Regions from separate parts of the Ornithinibacillus jepli genome, predicted to be linked through region 2. Evidence: a T-box and tRNA genes for the amino acid it is inferred to sense, from the RefSeq annotation. Region 2 holds a T-box; the other holds one or more tRNA genes.
What was found. The T-box of region 2 lies ahead of serS (serine--tRNA ligase). A T-box ahead of a tRNA ligase gene usually reads a tRNA of that ligase, here a tRNA-Ser.
Positions count from the first base shown of each region.

Region 1: it encodes a tRNA-Ser, which carries the amino acid that the T-box ahead of serS (serine--tRNA ligase) is inferred to sense. The anticodon was not compared.

Region 1 is NZ_JBFEGG010000001.1:1,216,170-1,232,501, forward strand. It holds gene AB1K81_RS06340 (rhomboid family intramembrane serine protease) at 1-1,513, opposite strand, end outside; gene AB1K81_RS18550 (hypothetical protein) at 1,622-1,807, opposite strand; gene AB1K81_RS06350 (5-formyltetrahydrofolate cyclo-ligase) at 1,889-2,446, opposite strand; gene rpmG (50S ribosomal protein L33) at 2,522-2,671, opposite strand; gene AB1K81_RS06360 (hypothetical protein) at 2,847-3,056, shown strand; gene AB1K81_RS06365 (hypothetical protein) at 3,079-3,633, shown strand; gene phoU (phosphate signaling complex protein PhoU) at 3,681-4,340, opposite strand; gene AB1K81_RS06375 (peptidoglycan D,D-transpeptidase FtsI family protein) at 4,476-6,608, opposite strand; gene AB1K81_RS06380 (MFS transporter) at 6,677-7,951, opposite strand; gene AB1K81_RS06385 (superoxide dismutase) at 8,073-8,684, opposite strand; tRNA gene AB1K81_RS06390 (tRNA-Phe) at 8,835-8,907, opposite strand; tRNA gene AB1K81_RS06395 (tRNA-Ser) at 8,960-9,052, opposite strand; tRNA gene AB1K81_RS06400 (tRNA-Ile) at 9,062-9,138, opposite strand; tRNA gene AB1K81_RS06405 (tRNA-His) at 9,147-9,222, opposite strand; tRNA gene AB1K81_RS06410 (tRNA-Met) at 9,248-9,324, opposite strand; tRNA gene AB1K81_RS06415 (tRNA-Asn) at 9,333-9,407, opposite strand; gene AB1K81_RS06420 (Na/Pi cotransporter family protein) at 9,623-11,251, opposite strand; gene AB1K81_RS06425 (NfeD family protein) at 11,453-12,088, opposite strand; gene AB1K81_RS06430 (hypothetical protein) at 12,173-12,523, shown strand; gene AB1K81_RS06435 (hypothetical protein) at 12,538-12,909, opposite strand; gene AB1K81_RS06440 (DUF2624 domain-containing protein) at 13,081-13,365, shown strand; gene AB1K81_RS06445 (deoxyribonuclease IV) at 13,411-14,304, opposite strand; gene AB1K81_RS06450 (DEAD/DEAH box helicase) at 14,322-15,632, opposite strand; gene AB1K81_RS06455 (Nif3-like dinuclear metal center hexameric protein) at 15,671-16,332, opposite strand, start outside.
Region 2 is NZ_JBFEGG010000002.1:642,797-659,128, forward strand. It holds gene dnaN (DNA polymerase III subunit beta) at 1-1,110, shown strand, start outside; gene yaaA (S4 domain-containing protein YaaA) at 1,600-1,821, shown strand; gene recF (DNA replication/repair protein RecF) at 1,842-2,954, shown strand; gene remB (extracellular matrix regulator RemB) at 2,991-3,269, shown strand; gene gyrB (DNA topoisomerase (ATP-hydrolyzing) subunit B) at 3,293-5,212, shown strand; gene gyrA (DNA gyrase subunit A) at 5,308-7,824, shown strand; gene AB1K81_RS11360 (HD-GYP domain-containing protein) at 7,981-9,072, shown strand; gene AB1K81_RS11365 (YaaC family protein) at 9,078-10,034, opposite strand; gene guaB (IMP dehydrogenase) at 10,223-11,698, shown strand; gene AB1K81_RS11375 (D-alanyl-D-alanine carboxypeptidase family protein) at 12,213-13,547, shown strand; gene AB1K81_RS11380 (GNAT family N-acetyltransferase) at 13,801-14,256, opposite strand; T-box leader at 14,427-14,642, shown strand; gene serS (serine--tRNA ligase) at 14,690-15,964, shown strand.

The sequences.
Region 1 (16,332 bases), on a different contig from region 2:
TCATTTTATTATCTGTAGGTTTTGCTTGGTAGGCTTTTTCAATCATTTCTTCTGCCCTTTGATCCCCTTTTTCTAGGTATAGAATGGCCAGGTTTGAAAAAGCCTCTGGAAGATCTTTCGGATTTTCAAGTAACTGAATACATTGTTCTAAGTCAGCTATTGCGAAATCTAATTCATTCAATTGAATATAGGCATATGACCTCTGGAATAACAACATTCCCTTATATTCTCCAGGATTTTTCAAACCAAGCGTCGCACTTTCTACTACTTTTTCATATTGCTCATCTTGTAAATAACTATCTATTTTTATTAAATGATAACTAGGATCAGTTTCGTTATGCTGAATGCCGAATATGCATACTCCTATAATTGCCACTAAGTAAATAATGAAAGTAATCATCTGCAAGGGAACATTCTTTTTTTTAGGAAAATGCACAATACCAGCAGCCATAAAACCAGCAACTAGTCCGCCCATATGAGCATAGACGTCTAGTTGGGGTAAAATAAACCCTAAAAGTATGTTAATTCCTAACAGCATTAAAACATCTCTTCCAATTGTTTGTAAAAAAATACGTCTATGGAATATTCCAAAATAGATAAACGCACCAAACAACCCATATAAAGCACCAGATGCTCCTGCGGATATATTAGTAACAAAGGCAAAACTAGCTAATCCACCACCTATTCCTGCTAGCATATAAATAATAAAAAATCTAGTTGATCCATAGATTTTTTCCGCTAATGATCCAAAATAATAAAGGAATAACATATTCGAAGCAAAATGTAAAAATCCTATATGTAAAAACATCGAGGATATAATACGCCACCATTCACCTTCAACGATTAAAGGGTTATACTTTGCACCGAAATCAATTAATGTTTTATTATCTTGACTTCCGCCATTTAATTCTACTAGTAAATAAAGTATCGCATTAATCGCTATTAATAGATAGGTAAATAATGGCTTACCATAATTGAAAATTCGCTGATCTTGTTTCTGTTTTTCTTGAATTCGCTTATAAAGGTCGACTTTATATCGTTGGATAGACGTTTCCATCAATTCATCCGTTATACTTTCTTCATCGTACGATACTGTAACACCTATATTTTCTTCAAGACGCTTTTGCTCAGCAAAAACGTCATCACCTGTTAAATAATATATGTTCATTAAAATAGGTTTTTTATCTTGAAATGTCAAAGGTTTCTTTAGCATTTCCCAACTATCAATTGGCGTATGTGGGGAAATATAAACATTATGTACTTTTATATCTTTACCCCGTAACAATTTTCGCATTGCACCGATTTTCTGAAAAACAATGGCAATATCTTTCTTTAAGTGGTTTTTCCAATCAAAACCTGTTGTAGATATTCTTAAAACGGTAGAAGCTTTATTTTCGTACTTCTCAAGCCAAATTTCTTCTGCCTTATTATTTAAATATAAAATTTCATAACCATATTCATTAACTAATTTATGGGCAATCGAATACATAATGTAGTTCTCTTTATGGTTCATTCATTCCCCTCCCCTTTTTACATCATATCAAAATAAAATAATAAATACCTTTTTTAAAAATTAGCAAATAAAAAAGAAGCTGTATATACAGCCCTTTTCCAACATGCATTAAGTTGTTGAATCTGTGGTTTCCTTAAAGATACTAGGAAGAATATTTTTCCGAATAGAGGGTAAGTTCATGGATATAGATACAGCTAACTTCCTTAAGAAACTGACAGCTAATATGGCGTTCATGATTTTATATCTCCATTTATATATAAAAGATAGAACACCGATGATAGCTGTTAGCATCATAAAAACTCTCAAATAAAACACCCCTTTTAAAGGTTGGTGTTTATAGTCTTCTTCTTTAAGCAAAAAATATTCTTATAGAATTTATTTTATAAAACCTTCTTCTATAACGAGATGCCTAACTGCTATATCATGTGCTTCAGAAGGCACACTTTCGACTAATTGCTTTTCACTTAATATTGAAATGGTTTCTCCATTAAAGGATGAAAGAAAACGGTCATAATAACCTCCACCAAAACCAATCCGATAACCATTAGAATCATATACTATTCCTGGTACAATAATTAGATCCAAAGAGCTCTTAGACAATCTATTCTTTTCTGTAGGCTTTGGCTCCAATAAATTGTAGTAGACTGTTTCAAGTTCATGAAAACTATGTAAGCGGTAAAAAATAAGCTCTTTTTCTTTAGGGAAACACTTTGGAACAGCTATCACTTTTCCTTGCTTCCAACCTTCTTCTATAATTGGTTTTGTATTCCATTCGAAACCTTGCGACATCGTTATAGCAATTGTTTCAGCTTCTTTCCATAATGTTGAATGGAATAAGTTATATCGAAGTTTTTCTTCGATTTGATTTTTTTCTTGTTCAGATAACTTAGTTAAGATTTGTATGATTTGTTTTCTTAATTCATCCTTTTGCATACCCACACCCCTAATTTTTTTTAAAGAAAAAGCTTGCTCTATATTATATTAAGAGCAAGCCTTTGTTGTGAAAGATTACTTCGTTTCACGGTGTAAAGTATGTTTTTTAAGACGTGGACAATATTTCATAAGCTCAATACGCTCAGGATTTGTACGCTTATTTTTTGTTGTAATGTAGTTACGATCTCCTGTTTCAGTACAAGCTAAAGTAATGTTTACGCGCATGTTTTTCCCTCCAAACTTATAGTAAACTTGCATTAATCGCATCTATTAGTTCTTTTCAGACTTATTAATAATAGCAGATGTTTTACAATCAATCAAGTCTATGGAAAAAATTTATGGTTTCCTCATGTCGAATTGTGTGATATAACTAGTATGTATATGAATGGAGGTAAAGTAAATGATTATCGCAGGAATAACGATTGTTGTGATTGCAGTAGCTTTATTCATTGCTTCTTTTTTCTTAAACGATCGTTTTGAGAAAATTGAGAGTGAAATCGAGCAATTATCAATTTCGACAATGCAAGAAACGTACCAGCTTAAAAAGAAAGTAAAAGTTTTGGAAGAGGAACTACTTACAGAAGAATATCAAGAAGCTGATTTCTATTAATAATTAAAGTTAGGTGGAGAACATGAAACAAACCATACGTGCATTTGCAATTGGTCTTTTTACAGCTGCCCTTATTATGTTAGTAATTAACTATTTCACAAGTAGCTCTAAAGAAGATTTTTCAGAAATGCCAATAGAAGATGTTGTTAACGAATTAAAAGAACAAGGATATCGTGTATTAACAGAAACAGAATATATTTCTTTATCTATGGATGGTGAAGTGAATAAGAAAGAAACTGAAGTTGCTTCTGAAACAGAAGAAGTTTCTGATAAAGACGAATCTGATGACAATAAGAGCTCTACAGAAGAATCTACTGATAACCAAAGTGAAGAATCTTCCGCTAATCAAACAGAGCAACAAGAACCAACTGCAAAATCCTATACACTAACTATCGAAGCTGGTATGCCTTCATCAACAATCAGCAACCAACTTGAATCAAATGGTATTATAGATAGTTCTAGTGAATTTATTTCTTATTTAGAAGATGAAGGTTATGCAAACCGAATCCAGCTTGGACAATTCACTTTATCAAGTGATATGAGCTATTTCGAAATAGCAGAAGCACTTACAAAATAAAAAGAAGAAGAGGTTTTAGGGAATTCTCCCTAATACCCTCTTCTTTTTTAATCATTTAAATCTACTATTTCACCTTTTACTAGAAATAAGATACTCTCTCCAATATTCGTAATATGATCAGCGAAGCGCTCAATATATCGTGCACTAAAAGCAATTTGCATCAAATATTGAACTTCCTCAGAATTAATTGCTGTTTTACCAAGCATATTTGTTACGACTTGTTTATATAATTTATCAACTTTATCATCCATCTCCGCTAGCTTTTGCGCGAACGAAATATCTTCTTGCTGAAAAGCACTTAAAGCCGTTTCCAACATAACCAACGCTGTATTACTCATTGTCCTTAATTCTTTTGGTATTTCTTCTTGATAATCTTTCCCTAAACGTATAGTAGATTTAGCTATATTTTTAGCATTATCCCCCATTCGCTCAATATCGGTTGCTACCCGTAGTGTTATAATTAAGCGTCGAAGATCGGTTGCAACTGGTTGTTGTTTCGCTATAAGTAAAATTGTTTTATCATTGATAGATGCTTCTTCTTTATCAATTAATTTATCATCACTAACAACTTGCTTAGCTAATTCGATATCTTGGTTAAATAAGGCGTCAATTGAATTACTAAGGGCTTTCTTTGTTTTATTTGCTATTCGAATAATATCCTGATTTAACTCTTCCATTTCAGAATGGAACTGCTCTCTGCTTGGCATACTATCGATCTCCCCCATTTCATCATATACTTATCCTAACGGTTTAATATGAAAGATATATTAACCTTATGTAAAAATATTGTAAATTTTTCGTATAATAAAACCCTAAGACATTATTCGTCTTAGGGTAAATACTTACTCATTTTCATCAACATTTTCGGTATTATTATTAGCTTGATCTCGTTTTTCTTTAAGGCTAAAATATGCTTCATAAATTCTGCGTGTAATATTATGGTTAATGGCAGAATTAGTGTCAACATCTAGATTAGGCACTATAACAGAAAGGGCGATTTCGGGGTTATCATATGGTGCATATGATACCATTGTTAAATTAATGGTCTCATAATGCTCCCCATCAATATATACATCACTTTCTGCAGTACCTGTTTTACCCGCTGCATTAAAATTGGTCTCTTTAAAATAGTTATAAGCTGTTCCACCAGGTTCTTGATAAACTTGACGGAAGCCTTCTTGCACCCTATTTATTAAATTGTCGTCCATCACTATTTTATTTAATATTTTTGTGTTAACAGTCTTATATACAGACCCAAGATTTTCACCATCTAGACTAGGATTCCGAACTTCCTTTAAGAAATGGGGCTGAACTCGATATCCGCCGTTTGCAATAGTTGAAACATATTGTGCTAGTTGCATAGCTGTAAAGGTATCATATTGTCCAATTGCAAAGTCCTGAAATAAACCTGCTGCACCAACTATGTCAGTCGGACCAACAAATCCAGTTTCTTCATATGGATAATCAACACCTGTTGGAACCCCTAGCCCAAATTGTCTAAAGTAATTTCTCATTTTAGTAAAAGCAGCTGGATTAAAAGTGATTCCTTTATCGTAAGCATAGTTATATTCTCCACCCATTTTCATTGCAATAAAGAACATGTATACGTTGGATGATTGCTTTAATGCACTAAGGTCATCTACCCAGCCAAGATTTTTCCAAGAACCTTTCTCTTCAGTCCCTGCTATTTTAATCGGTTTATCTACTAAGCTATCTCCAGGATTGATTACACCTGATTCATACCCTGCTAATACGGTAGCACCTTTAACAGTAGAGCCAGGACGATGGGCATCGTATAGAGCTTTATATCCCACATCAACTATGTCATTTTTTTCACGGGCTTCTGTCTTTGGATCATCATAATATCCTTGCCCCGAAACAGCCAACAATTCTCCCGTGTTAGGATTCATGACAACTGCCATGACATCACGTAAAAATCTATTGTCTCCACCTTGTGTTTCTGCTTCTAATTCACTTTTAAGAATTTCATCAACCATTTTTTGAAATTCGATATCAATGGATAAAATAAGATCTTTTCCACTCTCACCAGGGACGACCACGTTTGAGTCTAAAATCACTCCACTTTTACTCATTTCATATTCGACTTGTTCTTTCCTACCTCGAAGAAAATCCTCATATTGTTCTTCAAGTCCACTCAAGCCTACTCTGTCATTCCTATTATATCCTTTTGCCAAATAGTAATCTATGTTTTCAGCTGGTACCCCTTCTTTTTCCGTGGATACATTTCCAATAATGTTTTTGAATGTATCATCGTATGGAAATTCTCGGACCCAGTCAGTAGTCGCATTAATACCTGGTAATTCAGAGAGATGTTCTGCAACCCTTGCATATTCTTCCGGAGTTACATTTTCACTCTTTACAATTTGTGGTGTTAACGCATAAGCACGATCAAGCTCTTTTTTAATCAAAATAATTTCAAGATCTTGCTCTGATAGATTATTATCATATTCTTCCTCGGTAATTCTGTCCAGAATCACTTTATATTGCTCTGCCGGTTCCATATCAGCAGCTTCTTCAACCGATAATTTGTCCTTCACTTTATCAGGATTCAACACATACCAATACTCTTTCTTATCCCGATCTGTTATTCTGTTAATTTGTTTTTCTTTTTCATCTTTATCTGGATGAAACATATCGATGTAAAGTGCAAGCTTCTGGGCAACTTCTAATCGATCTTTTGCTTGAACACCTTTAGGAGGTGTATATGTTATGGCATACATTGGTTTATTTTTAGCAATCACATTATGATTACGGTCATAAATCTCGCCACGTGGCACTGGAAGCTTTGTTGTATCCTGTGTTGTTCTATTAATTTCTTCTTGAAAACTTTCCCCATTTAGTATTTGAACTACACCTAGTTGTAAAATTAGGACAGCAAATAGTAAAAACACGATGAAAAATAATATATTTAATCGAAAGGGAAGCTGCGCTTTTTGTTTTTTTTCCTTCTTCATTTCTCTCCCCCATTACAAAATTCTATGGTTTCATTATCTTTTTATTATACCATTTATACGTGAGGAGTTTAACGATTATTTTCATCAGTCACTTGATCTTTTATAAGAACATCCTTTTTATTCGTACCCGTCAGAAAAATATTCCTTACAAATATATATACTCCTAAATGCATCGAACCAAAAATGATTAATAATATTGGGATAATCTTTTCACTATCAAATAGTGAAATACTAATAATAAAGGTTATAATAGAAGTTACCCGGCCAATATTAGAAAATAACTCACGGACAACAATATATTCAATCCGTAATTCACCAGCTTTCCATGCCTTTCCAATTACATCAAAAGTCATCGATAGATAAGGTACATTCACAATTGGATATGCAATCCCGATAATAATTCCATATATAATTAAAGTAGCATAGCTTGCGTGGAAAATGATAATAAACAATGCTAGAAATAGCATTAAGCTACCCAAGAGTATCGCTTTTTTGCGTTTTGAAGGTTTAATAAATTTAGTAGCCAAAAAATAGAAGACAAATGAAAAACCCGAGAAGTAGAGGTTAAACATACCAAGTGCAAGCTCACTTTGCGTTACAATATAAACCCAAATCGTAATAACAAATAGGAAAATACCTTCTCTTAACCCTTGAAAAATGTGAGCATTTAATATCCTATTCCAGTTTCTATTATTTTTTCTTTCTGCTACTACCCTTGCAAATAAATATACACCTTCTGCAGGTCTTCTTTTTAGAAAAAAACTACATGCTACAGCACAAATGAATAAAATGAAAGAAGTAGTAAATATCGTACTATACCCTATATTTGCAGGCATTTTAGAAATGATGAAACCAGCACTGAATGGTCCAACCATTCCCCCTAAAGACTGTAATACACCTAGAAAGCCATTGAACAAATCTCTAGTTTCCGGTTCTGTTATTTCAAAGGTTAGTACATTAAATGCCAACCAGTAAAAACCATATCCAATACCTAATAAACTTCCTAACAAAAAATTAAAATATGCTGCTTTGTCACCTATTATTAATACCATTAAAAAAAATAGCGATAGAAAGATAACACCTAACCTTAATACTATTACTCGGTCCACTTTTTTCGCAATTTTTCCGGCGGCTATAAAAGTAAGTGGTTGAAAAATAAATATGGCTAAATTATAAAAAGCTATCGTATAGTAATTACCTTCTGCTTGTTTCCATAAGTAGACATTTACAAAAGTATTGGATAAATAAATTCCTAGTGAATATAATCCACCGATTACTAATAATAGTATTAGGTCCCTATTTACCTTTGTTTTCCCAAAAACATACTGTAAGGTTTTTTGCATATTGAATTGCCCCTTTTCTCTCTTTCCTTAGTGTAAGCAATTCAAATATAGATATACAAAATAAAGAGGAGGACACATAGTTTAACACTATGTGTCCTCCTCTAAGTTTACCAATAAAGTTTTATTTAGCTTCGTTATAGTTTTTAGTTACTTCATCCCAGTTTACTACATTCCAGAATGCAGCTACATAATCAGGACGTTTATTTTGATAATTTAAGTAGTATGCATGCTCCCAAACATCAAGTCCCAAAATAGGAGTTTTACCTTCCATTAAAGGAGAATCTTGGTTTGGAGTACTTGTTACTTCAAGTTCACCGTTACTTACTACTAACCATGCCCAACCTGAACCAAAGCGAGTTTTAGCAGCATTTTCAAATTCCGCTTTAAATTTATCGAAGCTACCAAATTTACCGTTAATTTTATCAGCTAATTCACCAGTTGGCTCCCCGCCACCATTTGGAGATAGAACTTTCCAGAATAAGCTATGATTATGATGTCCACCACCATTGTTACGTACTGCTGTACGAACGCTTTCAGGTAATGCATCAAGATTGCTTACTAATTCTTCAAGTGTTTTATCTTGAAGATCAGAATGCCCTTCAAGAGCAGCATTTAAGTTTGTTACATAAGTATTATGATGCTTTGTATGATGGATGTTCATTGTTTCTTTATCAATTGTTGGCTCTAATGCATCATATGCATAAGGTAATTCAGGTAATTCAAATTTTGCCATTTCGAAATATCCTCCTTCAAATATATGTTATTCAAGGGTATATCACCCTTTACATGAAAGACTATCAGAGGTTTCCAGTTCTTGCAAATTATTTGCCCATTAATTATCCTTTTACAACAAAAAAACAAGCAAAGTGCTTGTTTGAAATGATGGCTTGGGACGGAATCGAACCGCCGACACATGGATTTTCAGTCCATTGCTCTACCGACTGAGCTACCAAGCCTAAATATTATGTTGTTAATTCAATATTTTTTTTAAAATCAAAATAATATGTATGGAGGAGGTAGAGGGATTCGAACCCCCGCGCGGTTTGACCCGCCTGTCGGTTTTCAAGACCGATCCCTTCAGCCAGACTTGGGTATACCTCCGAGTATACATGGTGGACCCTGCAGGACTCGAACCTGCGACCGATCGGTTATGAGCCGATAGCTCTAACCAACTGAGCTAAGGGTCCTTTATATATGGGGCGACCGGTGGGAATCGAACCCACGAGTGCCGGAGCCACAATCCGGTGCGTTAACCACTTCGCCACGGCCGCCATGATGTTAAACAAATGATAGTAATGGTAGCGGCGGAGGGGATCGAACCCACGACCTCACGGGTATGAACCGTACGCTCTCGCCAGCTGAGCTACGCCGCCATTTTTTTTGGCTCCACAGGTAGGATTCGAACCTACGACCGATCGGTTAACAGCCGATTGCTCTACCACTGAGCTACTGTGGAATAATTCATAATAAGTTGTTAACTTGTCTACTATTTAAGTGGCACGAGATATAATATAACATGTTCAAACATTCGTGTCAACAACTATTTTACAATTAAAATATGTATTAAAAAAGGGTGTATTGAAAACGACAATAATTACTATATCACCTTTAAATAAAAATATCAATAAAAAATTTAAAAAAATAAAGAGAGGTTGATACCTCCCTTTATTTTTATTGATCCCCTAATACTGCTTCTGCAATATTAACTGCATGGTCGCCAATTCTTTCTAGGTTTGAGATTATATCTACAAAGACTATACCTGCAGATACACTACAATCCCCTTCATTCATACGAATAATATGCTTTTTCCGATAGCTACGTTCCATTTTATCAATTTGATCTTCTTTTTGAACTACTGCTAAAGCTTCTTCACGATTGTTCGTATCAAGAGCCTTGACTGCTTGTTTAACAGTAGACATTGTTAAGTCAAACATATTATTTAAATCTTCTTGTGCTTTATCAGTTATGATAACTTTGTTAGAGATTTTATAATCAATTAGCTCTACAATATTTTCAAAGTGGTCGCCAATTCTTTCTATATCTCTTACAGTATCCATTAAGATAGTGTGTTTTCCACTTTCAAATTCTGATAAAGACCCACCAGAGATGTCGATTAAATAATCAGTAATACTCCTATCTAAACTGTTTAATGCCCCTTCAATTTGTAATGCCATATCAGCATGCTTTGTTTGGTTAGTTGAAAGGTATAAACTAGTCTCTTCCATTCCTTGATAGGCATATTCACCCATACGTACCACTTCTGCTTTTGCTTGGTCTAATGCAAGGGCAGAAGATTGTTGGATGAAGATGGGATCTAAATGTTTCGGCTTATACTCAATCGTTGTATCTTCACCAGGAACTAGCTTTGTAACTATCCAAGCTAGAAGTCCTATAAACGGGAATTGGATAATAGTATTTAACACATTAAAACTTCCATGTGCAAACGCAATAGTCATTTCCTCGTTTAGTGAAAAATGACTTTGTAAATAAATAACATATTGCGTAAATAAATTTAATAATAATAAAAATATTGTTGTTCCTACTAAGTTAAAAATCACATGAACAAAAGCAGCGCGACGAGCAGCAACTGTAGCGCCTAAAGAAGCCAGGACAGCCGTAATCGTTGTACCGATATTATCCCCAAATAGAACCGGTAAAGCAGCCTTTAAAGTAATTGCTCCTTCAGCATACAGACCTTGTAATATACCAATTGTTGCACTTGAACTCTGTACGATTACAGTAAATAGAGTACCGATTACAACCCCTAATATAGAGTGCTCACTCATGCTTATCGTCAATTCTTGAAATGCTTCTAAAGTTCTTAATGGCTTCATACCACTACTCATTAACTCTAAACCGAAGAATAGGGATCCAAAGCCAAAGATTACTTGCCCAATTGCTGTAAACTTTTGATGTTTAAAGAAAAAGATTATTAACGCACCAACAGCAATAATCGGCAAAGCATATTCCCCAACATCAATTCCAATAATAAATGCCGTTATCGTTGTGCCGATATTTGCACCCATGATAACACCTATAGCTTGTCTTAACGTCATAAAACCAGCACTAACCAATCCAACTGTAAGGACTGTCGTACCTGAACTACTTTGAATTAAGACCGTTACTACTATACCAGCAAGTACTCCTAAAAATGGGTTACTTGTAAACCGGTCTAAAATTTCACGCAACCGATCTCCAGCTGATTTTTGTAATCCATCACCCATATATTTAATACCTAAAAGAAAAATACCTAAACCACCGATGAATTCAAAAATCAGTGTCTGCACATCTATTTCCAATGGATATTCGCCCCTTTAATAAGTTCTTTTATGTATTCCCAAATAAAAACACACCCTAACTATTATTTATAAAATCAAACGTTTTGTAAAGGAATTATTAAAAACTTTACATAAAATTTACATTAGGGATTATTAATATAATTTTATCTCAATAAAATTATTGTGTGTTAAATGTAAAAAAATAATCCTTAAGATTTGACCTTAAGGATTATTTTTTGGTTCTACTAGTATTTTCGTACCATCTACTTGTGTAATGAGGACTTTAGTATCTCTAGGTATCCACTGCCCATTCGATACGGCACTATAATCTTTATTTCCTACTTTTATCGTTCCAACGGGACGCAAATCATTTAAAGTGACTGCCTCTTGGTGTAATAACGCTTTGTACTCATCATTTAAAGAATTATACCCTGCTTCACTCGTTAATTTATCCTTTAACGTTATTTTATTCCACATATCTCTACGCTTGAAAACTTTTAAGAAGAAAAGTGATCCTGCTGTTCCTAAAAGAACACCAAGTACAGCGTAGGCTCCTGCAGCGAAATTTGGAGCCGGTAATGCTACTGCTGCAATCATACTTGCAGCACCTATAGTAGCGAGGGTTCCATCATTTAATACTTTTCCATCAATAACAATTAGTGCTATACCAAGAAAATATATGACAAGCATAAGAATAAGGGAGTTAGTTTCCAAATATACTGAGAAATATACGGTAATAAATCCAATACCTAATAAAGCAAAAATACCACGCATATTAACTAATACTTCACCTATTAAAAATAAAGTTGCTAATCCAGTAATAACTAGTGCAATCCACTCTTGAGAAAATATTTCCATATTCTTCTCCCTCTCCAAAGTAAAATAAACTTTCTACTACATACGGTTATACATATAAAATGGTTTCATAATAAGGAGTAAATCATGAAAAAACTCATTCTTTATATTTTTATTATACTATTATTAATAAGTATCTATAAAGATTTGAATGTTGGAACAAATACTTACACATCAAATAATACAGGTGAAAACGAAAGTAACTCCATGAGCACCAATAGTCGCTTTGACGTTATTAAAGTAAAAATTGAATCAGGCGATACAGTACTAACCGTGATAGAGCAACTCAATCCTAATATGGAAAATTATAATACAGGAGATATATTAGCCGATTTCTATTCATTGAATCCAAATGTTGATCCAAATAAACTTAAGCAAAATCACTTTTACTTTTTCCCTAAATATGAGGAAATCAAAAAGAAAAAGGCCAGGAATTAACCTAGCCTCTTCTTCTAAACGAAAGGTAATATAAACAGTGTAATCAATATAGAGACTGCTCCAGCAACGATCGCAATATTACCAAGCGTATTCGCATTGCGACTTCTCGCTATAAACCCGACAATTATCCCAGCACCACCCAAAAGAATCGGTGCCCAGAAGAATGATGCGATTGACAACACTAGTGCAATCCAACCAATTGACGTGTTAGCTTCCGTTTTATCCTCGTCAATTGTAACATTTCTTCTGTAATCATCTGCAGTTAATTCAGCAGCAGTTTCCTCGTCACGACTACTGAAAATTCCATCTGTATGACGGGAAGTGTAATCATCTTCACCATGATTTGGAGCATTCTCAACGTTGTTGGTACGATTTTTATCGTCCATAATTGACCTCCTTCTAAGTGATGAGGTGCAATTATAGTTTATGATTAAAAACAAATCTTATAATGTTACTTTTTACCACCATAGGGAAAAGTCTATTTTACATCATAATGTGATAAACAAGTTGTTATTTACTTCACTTCAGCATATAGTGTTGTACAGAGGGGTGTTTACATGTCAATCTTTATAAAACAAATTATCCTCAATAAAATGAGGCAAATTACACCAGAAGATGTAATCGAATATTCAGGGCAATATGGTTTTTCCATTTCACGACAACAAGCTACTGATATAGCCACCTATGTACGAACAAAAAGACTCAATCCATTTGAAAGTAAAGAAAGGGAGAAAATGCTTCAAGATTTAAGTGAAATTACTGACCGACAAACAGCATTAAAGGCAAACAAACTTTTCCATGAGTTAATCAAATCATATGGGCTAGAGCACTTATTTAATTAAAAAGCTACCTTAAAGGATTTTCCTTTACAAGGTAGCTTTTTCTATTTATTGGTTCATAATAATTTCTTGTAGGTCAGGATTAAATGATCCATTACGAATCATTTCGATTTCGAATTTATATGGTGCCTTTTTATTCTTCTTATCCAAACCAACATATGGGGTTTCTAAAATTTTTGGTAACGATTGTAATTGCGGATGATGAATAATGTAATGTAATGCATCAAAGCCAATATGTCCGAATCCAATGTTTTCATGACGATCTTTATGTGCACCACGTTCATTTTTAGAATCGTTAACATGTACAACCTTTATTCTGTCGACACCAATTATCTTATCAAATTGTTCTAATACCCCATCGAAATCATGAACAATATCATAACCAGCATCATGGACATGACAAGTATCAAAGCATACAGATAATTTATCATTATGGGTAACACCATTTATTATTTCTGCAATTTCTTCAAAGTTTCTACCAATTTCGGAGCCTTTCCCTGCCATAGTTTCTAAGGCAATTTGTACGTTATCATCCCTACCTAGCACTTCATTTAAACCTTCAATTATTTTTTTTATTCCTTCCTCAGGACCAGCCCCAACATGTGCACCCGGGTGAAGAACGATTTGTTTCGCACCAATTGCTTCTGTTCGGTCTATCTCACTCCGCAGAAAGTTAACTCCTAATTCAAAAGTTTCTGTTTTCGTGCTATTCCCGATATTAATAATGTATGGTGCGTGGACTACTATATCGTCAATTCCGTTTTCTGCCATATGGTTAAGTCCAGCTTCAATATTTAATTCTTCAATCGGCTTTCTTCTAGTGTTTTGAGGTGCACCCGTATAAATCATAAATGTATTGGCACCATAGGATACCGCTTCTTCACTCGATGCAAGAAGCATATTTTTTCCACTCATTGATACATGTGAACCTATTTTTAACATGACGATGTTCTCCCCCATTATTTCTTTTTATTTTTACCTCTAATTAAATTTTTCTTAATCGATTCCTGTTGTCTTTTCATTTTTTTCTTGTAACCAGGTTTTACTTTTTTCGGCTTACGAACTTTTTTCCATGCTTCTTTTTCAACTTCAGTCGTTGTCTTAAGCCGAAGGTTTCTTTCATTCCAAGCCTTCGCATCTTTCCATTCACCATTTCTTACATCATAAAAGACAAATTCCAATCCCTTTTGTTCGAGCTTTTCTATAAGTTTTAAATCTTCATCTCGATAGAGACTAACTGCAGTCCCTTCCATTCCAGCCCTTGCTGTTCTTCCAACACGATGGATATAGAATTCTTCTTCTTTTGGTAGTTGTGCGTTTATAACATGACTTACCCCTTTAATATCAATTCCTCTAGATGCTAAATCTGTTGCAACGATATATTGATATTTAAGACTTTGTATTTCTTTTAATATTCTCTTTCTTTCTCTAGGTTGCAGTCCACCGTGGATAATTCCCACGTTCAGACCTTTTTCTAATAGCTTTTCATGTAATTTATCGGCATTCTCTTTACCATTAGTAAATATAATCGCGATATAAGGATTGATAGCTTCCGAAATTTGAAAAATAATTTCAGCTTCATCTCGATGTTTAACTGCGATTAAACGATGCTCCATTGTTTCAGGTGACAATTCATTTGCTATTTTTACATGAAGTGGATTTTCCAAATATTTCTTAAAGAAGTGTTCCAATCGTTGTGGAATAGTTGCAGAAAATACCATTAATTGTATACCTTGCTTGCAACGAATTAACAGTTGATCTAATGTTTCAATGAACCCTAAATCAAGCATTAAATCGGCTTCATCAATTACCAATGAATTGGCAGAATAAATGGTAATTGCCTCATCCTTAACTAAATCTAAAATACGTCCTGGAGTTCCAACTATAATGTGAGGAGGCTCTTTTAATTTGCCAACCATTTTTTGCTTATCAGTACCACCGACCAACAACTTCGCCTTCCACTCTTCTTCCTTGCCAGCAAGTTTGATAATCTTTTTTACTTCATCATATAACTGTGTTGCTAGTTCACGCGTAGGAGCAGTAATGACACTTTGTACTTCATTTTTGCTCCCATCTAGTTGGTTAAATATAGGAAGTAAAAACGAATGTGTCTTCCCAGAGCCTGTATGGGATTGTCCAATTACACTTTGACCTTTCAGAATAGCAGGAATTATTTTCTGCTGAATTTCAGTTGGTTGCTGAAATTCTAATTTTTCTATCACGTCTAATATACCTGGTTGTAATGATATTGATTTAAATGTTCTATTCATAAAAAAACTCCTTTTAGTGCCTCACCTAAACTAAATTACTATCGATATTGAAATGGGTCTGTATTCGTCTCCGAAATGATTATTTCAAGTGATTTGTCTATGGTAGCATCTTCTTTTATTTTTCGCTCTAAATATTTTTTCGTACCAGACTTCATTACTTGTTCTATATAATGCCCCGCATCGATAACAGAAATTCCCATTTCTATCGCTTCTTGTGCAAAATGAAAAGACATATCACCAGTAATCAAAACATCCGCTTTCTTTTGTAATGCAGGATATATATATTTTTCACCGCTACCACCTAAAATAGCTATCCTTTTTATTGTACGGTCCAAACGGCCTGACACACGTAAATTTTCTATATTTAATGCCTCTTTTACCACGTTAACAAAGGCTTCTAAAGTAGTTGGTTCCTTTAATCTTCCAACTCTTCCAATGCCAAACTTCTCCCCATCATTTTCTAAAGGGTATACATCATATGCAACTTCTTCATAAGGATGAGCAGCAATCATTGTTTTTAATACGCGAGACAAGATTGATTGTTGTACGATTGTTTCAACCTTAATCTCATGTACCTTTTCAAGTTCATGTTGCTTACCTATAAAGGGATTTGCTTCACTTAAGGGGATGAACGTACCTATTCCTTTTGTTTGGAATGTGCAATGACTGTAATTGCCAATATGACCTGCACCTTCTTTTG
Region 2 (16,332 bases):
TTAATCGATAGTGTTCAAGATGTAATGAAAGCTATATCTTCTAGAACAGCAATTCCAATTTTAACGGGAATGAAAATGGAAGTGAAACAGCATGGTATTACGTTAACAGGAAGTGATTCTGATATTTCGATTGAATCTTATATTCCTGCTGAAGAAGATGGCATTGTAAATGTTGAAGATATTGAAGAAGGTAGTATCGTGTTACACGCAAAATACTTCCCAGATATCGTACGTAAATTACCAGAACAACACGTAGAAATTGAAGCGGATGAAAACTTAAAAGTAACCATTCGTTCCGGTAAAGCAGAATATAACTTAAATGGACAAGATGCAGAAGAGTATCCGCAGCTACCTAAGCTACAAACAGATGATAGCTTTGAACTTCCAACTGATCTGTTAAAAAGCTTAATTAAACAAACTGTATTTGCGGTATCATCTATGGAAACGAGACCGATTTTAACTGGTGTTAAATTATCGTTAGTAGATAACAAATTATCTTTCACAGCAACAGATAGTCACCGCTTAGCTTCAAGAGAAGTTCCAGTTAGCTCAACAAATGTTCAATTTGAAAGCATTGTTGTACCTGGAAAAAGCTTAAATGAATTAAATAAAATATTAGATGAATCAGAAGAAACGGTAGAAATTAGTGTAACAAACAATCAAATTCTATTTAGAACAAAACACTTAAACTTCTTATCTAGAATTCTAGATGGAAACTACCCAGAAACTTCTAGATTAATCCCAGAACAAAGCAAAACTATTCTTCATGTGAAAACAAAAGATTTAATTAGTAGTATTGATCGTGCTTCTTTACTTGCTCGTGAAGAACGAAATAATGTGGTAAAACTGACAACATTAGATCAGAATATCGTAGAAATTACGAGTAATTCACCAGAAGTTGGACATGTTTCGGAAGAACTTTCCGTGCAATCGATCGAAGGAGAAGAATTAAAAATTTCCTTTAGCTCGAAATATATGCTGGATGCATTAAAAGTAATGGAAGTTGATGAGGTGAAAATTGATTTTACTGGCGCAATGAGACCATTCATCATCCGCCCAGTCAACGACCCATCCATGCTACAGCTGATCTTACCTGTTAGAACTTATTAACATGTGGATAAGTAGATTTTAATTTATATCACATGCATAGTCCGCGGCAAGAATAGACTACGCTCAGTGCTATAAATTATGGATTCTTTTCTTTAAAATATAATTTTATTAAAAATCTCTAACAGTTTGTATAAAGCAATCAACTTTATCAGCTCCGGAAATATACGTAGACTCCAGCGGGAGGAAAGGCATCGGTGAGACCCCACAGCTCGGAACGAGCGAGGAGGCTCACCAGCCGCCCGCGGAAAGCGAAGTATATTTCCGGAGCGGGGGTAGAACAGCTAATCTTAATCATAGAATAAATAAAAAAAGCTTTTATCACTAAAAATGAGTGATAAAAGCTTTTTTTTATGCACTTAAGAGGCATTTTTAAGGCTATATAAACGTTTTACAGGTAATTTAAGGGGTCATACCTTTCCTTATAGCAAAAACTTTAGTAAAATAGGAATAAGCGATAATTTCAAATATCAACAGAAGCTGGTGATTACATTGCATACACAAATTGAAATTAATACGGAATATATCACCCTTGGCCAATTTATCAAACTAACCAATATTTTAGAATCTGGTGGTATGGTAAAAGCCTTTTTACAGGACGTGGGTGCCATTGTAAATGGTGAATTAGAACATCGCCGCGGAAGAAAACTTTACCCGGATGATGTCGTGGAAATTGAAGGTGCTGGATCTTTTATCGTTGTCCAAAAAGATTAGTTCCTAAATGAGGAATATACATGCATATTGAAGAGTTAACCTTAACTAATTATCGAAACTATCCAAAACTTGAGCTTACATTTGCTGATAAAGTGAATGTCATCATTGGTGAAAATGCTCAAGGGAAAACGAACCTAATGGAAGCTATTTACCTTCTAGCATTTACGAAATCCCACAGAACGCCAAAAGAAAAAGAATTAATCCGTTGGGACGAAGATTATGCTAAAATAGAGGGTAGAGTAAAAAAACGAAATCAATCGATTCCACTTGAAATCGTAATCTCTGCAAAAGGTAAAAAAGCGAAATTAAATCATTTAGAACAAAGAAGATTAAGTGATTATATTGGTAACTTAAACGTCGTCATGTTTGCACCTGAAGATTTAACACTCGTAAAAGGACCTCCACAAATACGTAGAAGATTTATCGATATGGAACTCGGGCAGATTCAACCGCGTTATATCTATCATCTAGGGCATTTTCAAAAAGTACTAAAACAGCGAAATCATTTGTTAAAGCAAATGCAGAAAAATAGAAGTATGAATCGGGTCATGCTGGATGTTCTAACCGAACAATTAATTGAGCATGCTAGTACGATTTTAGAACGTCGTTTTGCCTTTATTGATTTACTCCGGAAATGGGCAAAGCCGATTCATCATGGTATAAGCCATGAGTTAGAAGAACTTGAGATTGTTTATGCCCCGTCGATAGAAGTATTAGAAACAGCATCTAAGGAGAAAATAGAAAGTAGTTATCGAGAGAAATTTAACCAAATTATAGAAAAAGAGATTGAACGAGGAACTACACTATCAGGACCACATCGGGATGATATTGTTTTTTATGTAAATGGAAAAAATGTCCAAACCTATGGGTCACAAGGTCAGCAGCGGACAACCGCTTTGTCTTTAAAGCTTGCTGAAATCGATCTTATTTTCAGTGAAGTAGGAGAATATCCAATCCTCCTCCTAGATGATGTCTTAAGTGAATTAGATGATTTTAGACAATCACATCTTTTAAATACGATTCAAGGTAAGGTTCAAACCTTCGTATCGACGACAAGTGTTGATGGTATTCATCATGAAACCTTGGAAAAAGCAGATATTTTCAGAGTCCATAACGGAAGCGTCACCACCTAAAGAAACGTATATGGTGACTTTTTGGGGGAGTAAAATTTGTTTATTCATATTGGAAATGGCAATGTTATTCGGTCAAAAGATATCGTCTCCATCGTTGACCATAATATTATTTCATCATCCACCATCATGGACGAGATGATGACAGCGAACAAGGAAGAAATCCTTGGGCCTAAAGTTGGTGCCAAGTCAGTCGTTATTACGAATAATCAGTTGTATTTCAGTACATTGTCAGTTGCAACCTTAAAGAAACGGGCAAGTATGATTTCAACAATTAGTAAATTAGACGATTATTCAGAGGATCTAGAGCTTGAATAATTAGAATGTAGGTGGAAAAGGCAATGGAAGAAAAAGTAAATGCAGAACAGTCATATAATGCCGATCAGATACAGGTATTAGAAGGTTTAGAAGCAGTTCGTAAAAGACCAGGGATGTATATCGGGTCTACAAGTGAAAAAGGTCTTCATCACTTAGTTTGGGAAATCGTGGATAACAGTATCGACGAAGCACTTGCAGGCTATTGTGATCATATTCAAATTATTATCGAAGAGGATAACAGTATTACCGTAAAAGATAATGGCCGTGGTATTCCGGTTGATATTCAAAAGAAAACGGGTAAACCAGCAGTTGAAGTAATCATGACTGTACTCCATGCCGGTGGTAAATTCGGCGGTGGCGGATACAAAGTATCTGGTGGACTACATGGTGTTGGTGCGTCAGTAGTAAACGCCCTATCAACGAATTTAGAAGTATATGTTCATCGTGATGGTAAAATCCACTTTATGGGATTTGAACGTGGTGTGCCAACTGGTGAGTTAAAAGTAGTTGGAGAAACGGATTATACAGGAACTACTACTCACTTTAAGCCAGACCCTGAAATCTTTACCGAAACTACAACGTATGATTTAGATACTCTCTTACAACGTGTTCGTGAATTAGCATTTTTAAATAAAGGAATTCGCATCTCGATTGAAGATAAACGTACTGGTGAAGAGGCAAAATCATTCCATTACGAAGGCGGAATTAGTGAATACGTCGAGTATATTAACCGCAATAAAGAAGTACTTCATGAGCCTTTCTATGCAGAAGGGGAAGACCAAGGAATCAGCGTGGAAGTAGCGATTCAATATAACGAAGGCTTTACAAGTAACATTTACTCATTTGCGAATAATATTCACACGTATGAAGGTGGAACACACGAGTCAGGATTTAAGACAGGTTTAACCCGTGTGATTAATGATTATGCTCGTAAAAGTGGTCTAATGAAAGAAAATGAGGCGAATTTAACTGGTGATGATGTACGTGAAGGAATTACCGCTATCGTATCAGTTAAACACCCGGATCCACAGTTTGAAGGACAAACCAAAACAAAACTAGGAAACAGTGAAGTTCGTGCGATTACCGATTCGGTATTCAGTGAGCTATTTTCTAAGTTTTTACTAGAAAATCCTTCGGTTGGTAAAACAATCGTAGAAAAAGGTTTAATGGCTTCTCGTGCCCGTGCTGCTGCGAAAAAAGCACGTGATTTAACGAGAAGAAAAAGTGCGCTAGAGATTTCCAATCTACCAGGTAAACTGGCAGACTGCTCATCTAAAGATGCTTCAATTAGTGAATTATACATCGTTGAGGGTGACTCAGCGGGTGGTTCTGCGAAGCAAGGTAGAGATAGACATTTCCAGGCGATTTTACCGCTAAGAGGTAAAATTTTGAACGTAGAAAAAGCACGTTTAGACCGTATTTTATCTAACCTGGAAGTACGTTCGATGATTACTGCAATGGGAACCGGTATTGGTGATGATTTTGATATTACAAAAGCACGTTACCAAAAGATTGTCATTATGACCGATGCCGATGTTGATGGTGCACATATACGAACATTACTATTAACATTCTTCTATCGTTTTATGCGTCCATTAATCGAGCATGGCTATATTTACATTGCTCAACCACCTCTTTACAAGGTACAGCAAGGAAAAGCAGTTCACTATGCGTATAACGATGCTGAGCTAGATAGAATTTTAAATGAATTACCAGATATACCAAAACCAGGTATCCAACGTTACAAAGGTCTTGGAGAAATGAATGCGGAACAGCTTTGGGAAACAACGATGGACCCAGAAAACCGTACGTTATTACAAGTAGAATTAAAAGACGCGATCGATGCCGATCAAGTTTTTGATATGTTGATGGGGGATAAAGTAGAACCCCGTCGTCAATTCATCGAAGAAAATGCACAATATGTGAAAAACTTGGATATTTAAATTTACTAATTTGAAATAAGGGAACCGGTAGAATCGGTTTCCAAAAATGTTTGAACGATTAGTTTGTCCAGACATTATCAGGAGGTTTTAAATCGATGGCGGATCAAGAACGTCAAAGTGTAAAAGAAATTAATATTAGCCAAGAAGTACGGACATCCTTCTTAGATTACGCGATGAGTGTAATCGTCTCCCGTGCATTACCAGATGTACGCGATGGAATGAAGCCTGTACATCGAAGAATATTATATGCAATGAATGATTTAGGTATGCATTCGGATAAAGCGTATAAAAAGTCAGCCCGTATCGTTGGAGAAGTTATCGGGAAGTACCACCCACACGGTGACTCTGCCGTTTACGAAGCAATGGTACGTATGGCACAGCCGTTTAGTTATCGTAATCCATTAGTCGATGGACACGGAAACTTTGGTTCTGTTGATGGTGATTCTGCAGCTGCCATGCGTTACACCGAAGCAAGAATGTCTAAAATTTCGATGGAATTACTACGAGATATTAATAAAGACACGATTGATTATCAAGATAACTATGATGGCTCAGAGCGTGAACCAGTAGTCTTCCCTGCCCGTTTCCCGAACCTTTTAGTGAACGGTGCATCTGGGATTGCCGTTGGGATGGCAACAAATATTCCGCCACATAATTTAGGAGAAACCATTGATGCTGTTTTAGCTGTTAGTAAAGATCCTGATATTTCGATTGATGAGATTATGGAGAATCATTTACCAGGTCCAGACTTCCCTACTGCTGGGATTATTTTAGGACGTAGTGGTATTCGTAGAGCCTATGAAACTGGTAAAGGTTCTATTACCGTTCGTGCGAAGGTAGAAATTGAGGAACAAGCTAATGGTAAATCAACCATACTTGTAACCGAACTACCGTACCAAGTGAACAAAGCAAAACTAATCGAAAAAATTGCCGAACTAGTTCGAGATAAACGTATTGAAGGTATTACAGACCTTCGCGATGAGTCAGACCGTAATGGTATGCGTATCGTGATGGAATTACGTCGTGATGTAAATGCTAATGTTTTATTAAACAATCTTTATAAATACACAGCATTACAAACTACTTTTGGTGTGAATACATTAGCTCTAGTAAACGGTATTCCTAAAGTATTGAATATTAAAGAATGTCTCCATCATTACTTAGACCACCAAAAAGTTATCATTAGACGCCGTACGGAATTTGAATTACGAAAGGCAGAAGCAAGAGCACACATTCTAGAAGGTCTACGTATAGCCTTAGATCACTTGGATGAAGTAATTGCCCTTATCCGTAATTCGAAAACAGCGGATATCGCGCGTGAAGGCTTAATGACACGTTTTAAATTATCCGAAAAACAAGCACAAGCAATCCTAGATATGAGATTGCAACGCCTAACTGGTTTAGAGCGTGAAAAGATTGAAAATGAATATACTGATTTACAAAAACTAATCGAAGAATTAAAAGGCGTATTAGCTGATGAGGAAAAGGTTTTAGAAATTATTCGTGAAGAATTAACCGAAATTAAAGAGAAATATGGTGATGAACGCCGCACAGAAATTACGGTTGGCGGAGCTGATTTCTTTGAAGATGAAGATTTAATTCCAGAAGAAAATATCGTCATTACCTTAACCCATAAAGGCTATATTAAACGTCTTCCATCTTCCACATATCGCGTGCAAAAACGTGGTGGACGAGGTATCCAAGGAATGGGTACGAATGAGGATGATTTCGTAGAGCATCTTGTTTCTACTTCTACTCATGACACGATTCTATTCTTTACGAATAAAGGAAAAGTGTACAAAGTAAAAGGATACGAGATTCCAGAATACAGCCGTACTGCGAAAGGGTTACCAATTATTAACCTTCTTCAAATTGAAAAAGAAGAATGGATTAATGCGGTTATCTCTGTGAATGAATTCAGTGAGGACTTGAATTTCTTCTTCACGACAAAACAAGGTATCTCCAAGCGTACGAGCTTGTCTCAATTCGCCAATATTCGTAAAGGCGGACTTATAGCTCTAGGATTACGTGATGATGACGAACTTATCTCTGTTCGTTTAACAGACGGTACGAAGGATATTATGATTGCAACGAAGAATGGTTACTTGATTCGTTTCCCAGAAGAACAAGTAAGATTAATGGGAAGAACTGCAACCGGTGTTCGTGGTATCTCCTTACGTGATGACGATGAAGTAGTATCGATGGAGATTTTAGAAGATGGCTTACAAATTTTACACGTTACGAATAAAGGTATCGGTAAACGTACGCCAGAAGATCAATATCGTATTACGAAACGTGGTGGTAAAGGTATTTTCACCGCAAAAGTCTCAGAAGATACCGGTTATATCGTATCCGTACAAGCTGTAACAGGTGAAGAAGATATTATGCTTATAACAGCAGCTGGCGTACTAATCCGTATCCCAGTAGAAGGCATCTCTCAAACCGGAAGAAACACACGAGGCGTCCGCCTAATCCGCCTACAAGAAGGCGAAGAAGTAGCAACCGTCGCAAAAATCGACCGCGAAGATGAAGAAGAAGAACTAGAACAAGATCTAGAAACTCCAAACGGAGAAGAAGTAAACGAAACAACAGAAAATGATATAGACGAATAGTAGTCTTTAATTGAGGTTGGGATATAGCTAGATAATCCGAATTTAGTACTTTACTAGCGCAGTGCATTTCTGGAAGCGGGGTAGATGCTGTAACAATCGGGTCTATGCTTGGGACATTTTTATCCCAGCCTCTATTAATAAAAGGGAGGGAATAACATGCGTGTTTCACCATCTCAATTAGTTCCAGGATGTATCCTATTACGAGACGTCAATGGAAAAACAAACCGCCCAATAATTCCAAAAAACACCGAACTAACAGAAAAACATATCACTGTCTTACATAAATTTTTGGTCGAACATGTAGATGTTTCGAATTTATTGAACAATGGTGCACCATTTAAGCCCGACTCTATCGACGAAAAAACAGAATCACCTGAATCAGAATCAACAACCATTAATTTCCTTCAGCTACCCTTTAAAGAACATTATCTTTACGTAGTGAACGAATACAAAAAGCTATTTAAATCCTGGAGAAACAAAAAAACGATTGAAAGTTTAGCTGTACGGAACCTTATTTTACCTTTACTTGACCGAATGGATGAAATAGGTTCAGAAGTATATACACTCCATCAATATGCTAATAAAAAAGATTATTTCTATCATCATAGTGTCTCCGTATCCGTACTTAGCGCCTATTTAGGGAAAAAGATGGGTTATCAAAAAGGAGAATGGCTCCAAATCGGATTAGCAGGTCTTTTAAGTGATGTAGGAATGGTGAAGTTAGGTGACTTTGCTTTTAACAAGGAAGGTGTCTTAACGAACGAGGAGAAGTTAGAGATACGAAATCACCCTACCTATTCGTATCGAATGGTGGAACACATCTCTTCTATACCATATGCCGTTAAACTAGCAGTTTTACAGCATCATGAACGTAAAGATGGAAGCGGTTATCCTTTAGGGCTATCACAGGATAAAATTCACGGGTTTGCAAGAATTATTGCAGTCTGTGATATGTACCATGCAATGACAAGTGATCGTATTTACCGTGAGAAACAATCACCATTTAAAGTAATTGAAGAGCTCCAAAAGGATCAATTTAGTAAGCTAGATCCAAGAGTTGTGCAAGTGTTTGTTGACGCAATCGCTAATTTTTCCATCGGAACGAAGGTTGTCCTATCCAATGATCAAGTAGGAGAAATCGTCTTTATTGATCAAAAACAACCAACTAGACCAATTGTCCGTTTAGATAACGGAGAAATAATTACATTAAGCAATCATCATAATTTGCATATTAAAGAAATTGTATAGAGGGACTACATGCCCTCTATTTTTTTGTATAAATATTTCCCAATTAAGATAGGTATCTTTTTTTGTGTAATATCTAAAAAGCTTGATATAAATGGGTAATCAGCATCTGGCTTCGTTGCTAGTAACTCCCCCCACCACTCTGCTTCATAGCGGGATAACATACTAAGATTATATAAAAGCAAATAATGCACCATGATTTCAGATATGGGAAAGAAAAGATTTCGATCAGTGGGCATATATATGATATGATTCAAGTCCATTGGAAAAGGACTTACCGTTTGTATGAAAGGCTCAGATAAATGTAGCTTTAAACAATCCTTCTCCTCTATCGTCTCTTTTATCGGTAAATATGCCGTTAACCGTTTTACGATAGCATTTTCCGTCATATAGTAGTCATCACAAATCGACTTTGGAATGTGGAGTGTATCATCCCCTACTTTCCCAATTCTAATTAGGCTTTTTTCCTCTTCTAATTCGAAATACGAGATTAGTTCGGGAATTAAACTAAACAGAGACCGCATTGTCATTTTTTCAAATGGTAGTTTAGTAATTCCGAATAAATGTTGAGAAAAGTACGGGAATAATCCTTTATGCTGAAGCTTCACCTCATCTTCTAAAAAGCTATAGTCTTTCTTTTTCCGCTTTCTAGCAGATACTCCATGAGCCAAAACCGATGTTGATTCTGGATAATCCGGCCGTTTTGTTAGTAGACATGCTTTTAATAGATGGGCCATCCCATAAAAAAACATGACAGGCTTTAAAACCGTATCAAGTTTCTCACCAGCACGATAATATTCTCTTCCGTGATGTAAGCAATACATAAAAACATTACAATTCTCATAGCTCTTTCTATCACAATCGACATCTTCTAATTGTTGATAGCACTGGTATAAATATTTCTGAGCTGTTTGTTGTGATTGTAAATACGTATAAAACGAATTAATATCTTCTAAAAACCGCATAAATACGTCCTCTTTTTTTGATAGAAAAATTTGAAAATATGAACATTTAATTACCAGAGATTGTATATTGAAATTATTCTTATGTTCCAGTATTGTATATAACAATAGATATACGTATTAGTTTTTCCTAAAGATAGATTTTATATTCTTTTACCTTAGTTCCTGATTAATAAATGAGGAGGATTAATATGAGAAAGGATAAGTTTGCGAAAGAAGGATTAACGTTTGACGATGTATTATTAATACCGGCTAAGTCCGAAGTTCTACCTCGCGAAGTTGATGTCAGTACTATCTTAAGCCCGAACTTAAAATTAAATGCTCCATTAATTAGTGCAGGGATGGACACGGTTACGGAAGCAACAATGGCAATTGCGATGGCAAGACAGGGTGGTTTAGGAATCATTCATAAAAACATGTCTATCGAAGAACAAGCGGAACAAGTAGATCGAGTCAAACGTTCGGAAAGTGGCGTTATTACGAATCCATTCTTTTTAACACCGGACCATCAAGTGTTTGACGCAGAACATTTAATGGGTAAATATAGAATCTCTGGTGTACCAGTTGTAAATAACGAACAGGAACAGAAGCTTGTAGGTATTATTACGAATCGTGATTTACGTTTTATTCAAGATTATTCAATTAAAATTTCTGAAGTCATGACTAGCGAAAATTTAGTGACGGCACCAGTTGGTACGACACTAGATGAAGCGGGAAACATTCTCCAACAGTATAAGATAGAGAAATTACCGTTAGTGGATGAAGATGGCATTCTGAAAGGCTTAATTACCATTAAAGATATTGAAAAAGTGATTGAATTTCCAAATGCTGCAAAAGATGCCCAAGGGAGATTATTAGTTGGTGCAGCTGTTGGGGTAACAGGAGATTCGATGAAGCGGATTGAATCATTAGTAAATGCTGGTGTTGATGTTGTAGTCGTAGATACAGCTCATGGGCATTCGCAAGGTGTATTAGACCAAGTAAGAAGAATTCGCGAAGCTTATCCAGAACTAGATATTATTGCAGGAAATGTCGCAACGGCAGAAGCTACAAAATCTTTAATCGAAGCTGGCGCAACCATCGTAAAAGTAGGAATTGGACCAGGTTCTATTTGTACGACTAGAGTAGTAGCAGGTGTTGGTGTACCACAGATTACTGCAGTTTATGATTGTGCAGAAGCGGCAGCAGAATACGGCATTCCTGTCATTGCAGATGGCGGAATTAAATATTCTGGAGATATTACCAAAGCCATCGCAGCCGGAGCACATGCTGTCATGCTTGGTAGTATGTTTGCAGGAGTATCGGAAAGTCCTGGTGAAACCGAAATTTATCAAGGCAGAAGATACAAAGTTTATCGTGGAATGGGCTCAGTTGGCGCGATGAAAGCTGGTTCTAAAGATCGTTACTTCCAAGAATCATCTGATGCGAAAAAGCTTGTTCCAGAAGGTATCGAAGGAAGAGTTGCCTACAAAGGACCTCTAGCAGATACAGTCCATCAATTAATCGGTGGTTTACGTTCAGGAATGGGATATTGTGGAACGCCAACAATAGACCAACTAAGAACAGAAGGACAATTCATTCGCATAACAAACGCCGGCTTACAAGAAAGCCATCCACACGACGTCCAAATTACGAAAGAAGCACCGAATTATTCTTTAAAAGGATAATTCATATAATAGATTAAGTTGAAACACATGAAAAAACCGAACTAATTTTATTCCTTCTGTAGAATTTGAATTAGTTCGGTTTTTTGCTTGTGGTGGATTTAGAATTATTTGAATGGCCACTCCATCGTATCAACCATAGTGAAATTCTAATAAAAACAATGACAAATATAGCTTGTCGTGTATTATCCAGTAAATCAAAAGGGGCATTTCTTATAGAATCAATGATCGTGTAGGAAATGAATAGCAAAATAAACCCCCCTATAAGAATTAGTAATTCCCGTACTACTTTATTTTTCATAGAATCCCCCTTCAAATTCTCTACAAATACAATATATATATAATTAAATTTGGATTTTATAAAGGAACACAACTGAAAAGTGATACCTATAAGTAAATTTGACTAATTACGACACAAAACCAAGATCAGAGTTTTTCTAACCCCTATTTTATGATAAAATACAAAAGGTGTTCTATAAAAATACAAGCATTTCATTACAGGGTGGAGGTTACCAAAGTGAAACAGATCTATTCCAAACTATTTATGATGTTTCTCGTTGTCTTAATCGCAACAACATCATTTATGTCACAACCTATGAATACACAAGCACAAGAATTAGAATTAGATGCTGAATCAGCTATTTTAGTTGATGCGGAGACGGGAAAAGTACTATATGCCAAAAGCCCTGACATTGCACTTCCACCAGCAAGTATGACCAAGATGATGACAGAATATCTTGTTTTGGAAGCAATTGAAAACGGGGAAATTACTTGGGAAACAACAACACAAATTAGTGATTATGCATATAGCATTTCTGCCAACCCTGAGTTTTCAGGAATTGGATTAACACAAGATAAAAGTTATACCGTAAAAGAATTATATGAAGCAATGGCTATCTTTTCCGATAATGGAACAACGATTGCTCTTGCAGAACTAATTTCAGGTTCTGAAGGTGAATTTGTAAAACGTATGAACCAAAAGGCTGAGGAAATGGGTCTTCCAGATTATCAATTCGTAAACTCAACGGGACTAGACAATAGTTCACTAGGTGATAATTATCCAGAAGGAACAGATCCGAATGGGACAGACTTGCTTTCTGCTCGTTCTTTAGCTTTGTTAGCATATAACTTAATTAATGAATTTCCACATGCACTTGAAATTTCAAGTCGTATTGAGGATGATTTTGAAGGCTATACTGTTGAAAATTTAAACTGGATGTTGCCACATGAAGCATCTTATTTACAACAGTTTTATTATGAAGGAATTGACGGCCTAAAAACGGGTTATACAGGTCTTGCTGGTTATACGTTTACTGGTACAGCTGAACGTAATGGCAATCGATTAATCACGGTTGTCATGCGGACAGACAGTAAGGAAGCTCGTTTTGAACAAACAGCCAAGTTAATGGATTATGGCTTCAGTCAATTCGAAAAGAAAGATCTATTTGCTGCGGGATATCAGCTTGAAGGAAAAGAGTCTATTCCAGTAGCGAAAGGAAAAGAAGATACAGTAGATATTTCTATCAAAGAAGGTATTTCTCTTCCAGTAAAAAGTGGCGATGAAGAGCTTTATAGCTTGGAATATAGTATTGATAAAGACTTATTAAATGAAGATGGTAATTTGATAGCCCCAATTAAAAAGGGCGATAAAATTGGTACTGCAAAACTAGTTTATACTGGTGAAAATGATTACGGCTATATCTTTAATGCTGATAATTTAACTGTTGATATTGTTGCGGAAAAGACGGTAGAAAAAGCAAATTGGTTCATGCTAACATTAGGTGCAATCGGTGATTTCTTCAGCGGAATCTTTTCTTCTATCGTGGATACAGTTAAAGGTTGGTTTTCTTAAAAAATAGTGAGGCTATAACAAAAATATTTTAGTCAATCGAGTAACCAAACATAGTGCACCTACCACGCACCGGAAATATACTACGCTTTCCGCGGGCGGCTGGTGAGCCTCCTCGTGCTTTCGCACTGCGGGGTCTCACCGATGCCTTTCCTCCCGCAGGAGTCTCCGTATATTTCCGGTGCTGGTAAGGTGCATTATTCAGCTTTATACCTGAACTATTTAGTTAAATCCCACCTCTTTTTTTGAATTATAACTATAATTCCATTGTCATAAATACACTATTTGGGTCCTCTTCGTAATCGGCAAAAGGATCACAATAAAGAAACCCAAAGCTTCTGTACAGTCTTCTAGCGGGTTCAAAGGCATCCATGGAGCCAGTTTCTAAGCTAAGACGCTTATATCCGCGTTGCCTAGCTTCTACTATAATATGTTCCAAGATTCGCTTAGCAACTCCCTTTCTCAAATGTAGCGAGGATGTCCGCATAGATTTAATTTCACCATGCCCTCTATCAATTTCTTTAAGAGCACCACACCCTACTAGTTCATCTTGCTCCCAAGCACTCCAACAAGTAATTTCAGGCTTTCGTAGTCGATTAATATCGAGTGCATGAATACTCTCTGGTGGTGATATGTTAGCCATCTCCCGTAGATGTCCTTCGATTAACTCGATCACTTTCGGGTTTGTTAAGTCATCCAGTACAATTTTCAAATGAACCCCTCCCCTTATTTACTTTTTATATAGCCACACTCTACCCTCAAAGTAAATATGTTTTATGTATAGTAGTCTACATATCGTAAAAAATAGTTAGTAGACTAAGGATAAAAACTTGCACTTTACACAAAAATTAGCTAATATATTGATTAACTAAAACATGAGTTTGAAAAGTGATGATAGGAAATAGTAACAGTATTATTTTCTCAAGAGAGTCGATGGTTGGTGTGAATCGATGTAAATCTACTGTGAATCCATCCTGGAACTGGTTTACCGAACGAACAGTAAGTAAACCCGGTTACGTGCCGTTAACACGAATGAGCCGGAAGAGATTTCTCTTCAACAAGGGTGGCAACGCGGGAATATCAACTCTCGTCCCTATTATTGGGATGAGGGTTTTTTTGTATTTAAAAATAAGGAGGAATTTACCATGTTAGATATGAAGTATTTACGCAATCATTTTGAAGAAGTAAAAGCAAAACTACAACATCGCGGTGAAGATTTATCGGAATTAGATCGCTTTGGCGAATTAGACGAACGTCGTCGTGAATTAATTACGAAAACAGAAGCTTTAAAAGCACAGCGTAATGAGGTTACGAAGCAAATTTCTCAGCTGAAAAAGGAAAAGAAAGATGCGGATGAAGCCATTAAAGAAATGCGCCAGGTTGGCGATCAAATTAAAGAATATGATGATGAATTAAGAGAAATTGAAGAAACATTAAATACAATCATGTTATCGATTCCAAATATCCCACATGAAAGTGTTCCAGTTGGTGAAGATGAAGATGATAATATTGAAGCTCGCACATGGGGAGAGGTACCAGCATTTAATTTTGAAGCACAGGCCCATTGGGATGTTGCAACAAATCTAGATATTATTGACTTTGAACGTGCTGGAAAAGTGACCGGTAGCCGTTTTGTATTCTATAAAGGCCTTGGTGCTAGATTAGAGCGTGCTTTATGGAGCTTTATGATGGATTTACATGCTGATGAGCATGGCTATGTAGAGATGCTACCACCAACGATTGTAAATCGTGCAAGCATGACTGGTACAGGACAGCTTCCAAAGTTTGAGGAGGATGCGTTTAAATTAGAAGGTTGGGATTATTTCATGGTACCAACTGCTGAAGTACCAGTTACGAACTATCATCGTGAAGAAATTTTAAGTGTCGAAGATTTACCTACGAAATATGTAGCATTTAGTGGAAGCTTCCGTTCAGAGGCGGGTTCTGCTGGCCGTGATACACGTGGCTTAATCCGTCAGCACCAATTTAATAAAGTAGAATTAGTGCAATTTGTTAAGCCTGAGGACTCTTACGAAGCGTTAGAGGAATTAACAGGACATGCGGAAAAAGTATTACAGCTACTTCAATTACCATACCGCGTGATGAGCATGTGTACAGGTGACTTAGGATTTACAGCTGCAAAGAAATACGATATTGAAGTGTGGATTCCAAGCCAAAACACGTATCGTGAAATCTCTTCTTGCTCTAACTTTGAAGATTTCCAAGCAAGACGTGCAGGAATTCGTTTCCGAAGAGAACCGAACGGCAAACCAGAATTCGTACACACCCTAAACGGCTCAGGCCTAGCCATCGGCCGCACCGTAGCAGCCATCCTAGAAAACAACCAACAACCAGACGGCACCGTCAAAGTACCAGAAGTACTAGTGCCATATATGGGTGGAGTGGAGTTTATTAAGTAAAGTTTTTATGTTATTAGTTAGTGTGCTAGTCAAATAGGAATTAGGATAAAATTTATTGCTATGAGTGGCGGGAATACACGTAGACTCCAGCGGGAGGAAAGGCATCGGTAAGACCCCGCAGTGCGATAGCACGAGGAGGCTTACCAGCCGCCCGCGGCAAGGTAGACACTGCGAGGTAGTTTCGAGCAGATGTCGCCCCTGTGCTGAAAGTAAAAGCGAAGTGTATTCCCGCCACGGACATGGCATGAGAACTATAGGACAGGCAACAATAAAAATTATCTCTCAAATAAGAAAAGTTTTATATTTAAATACCGACAAAAAAACGCATAAATCGTGTTGACATTAAATTTTAAATCATGTATATTAAT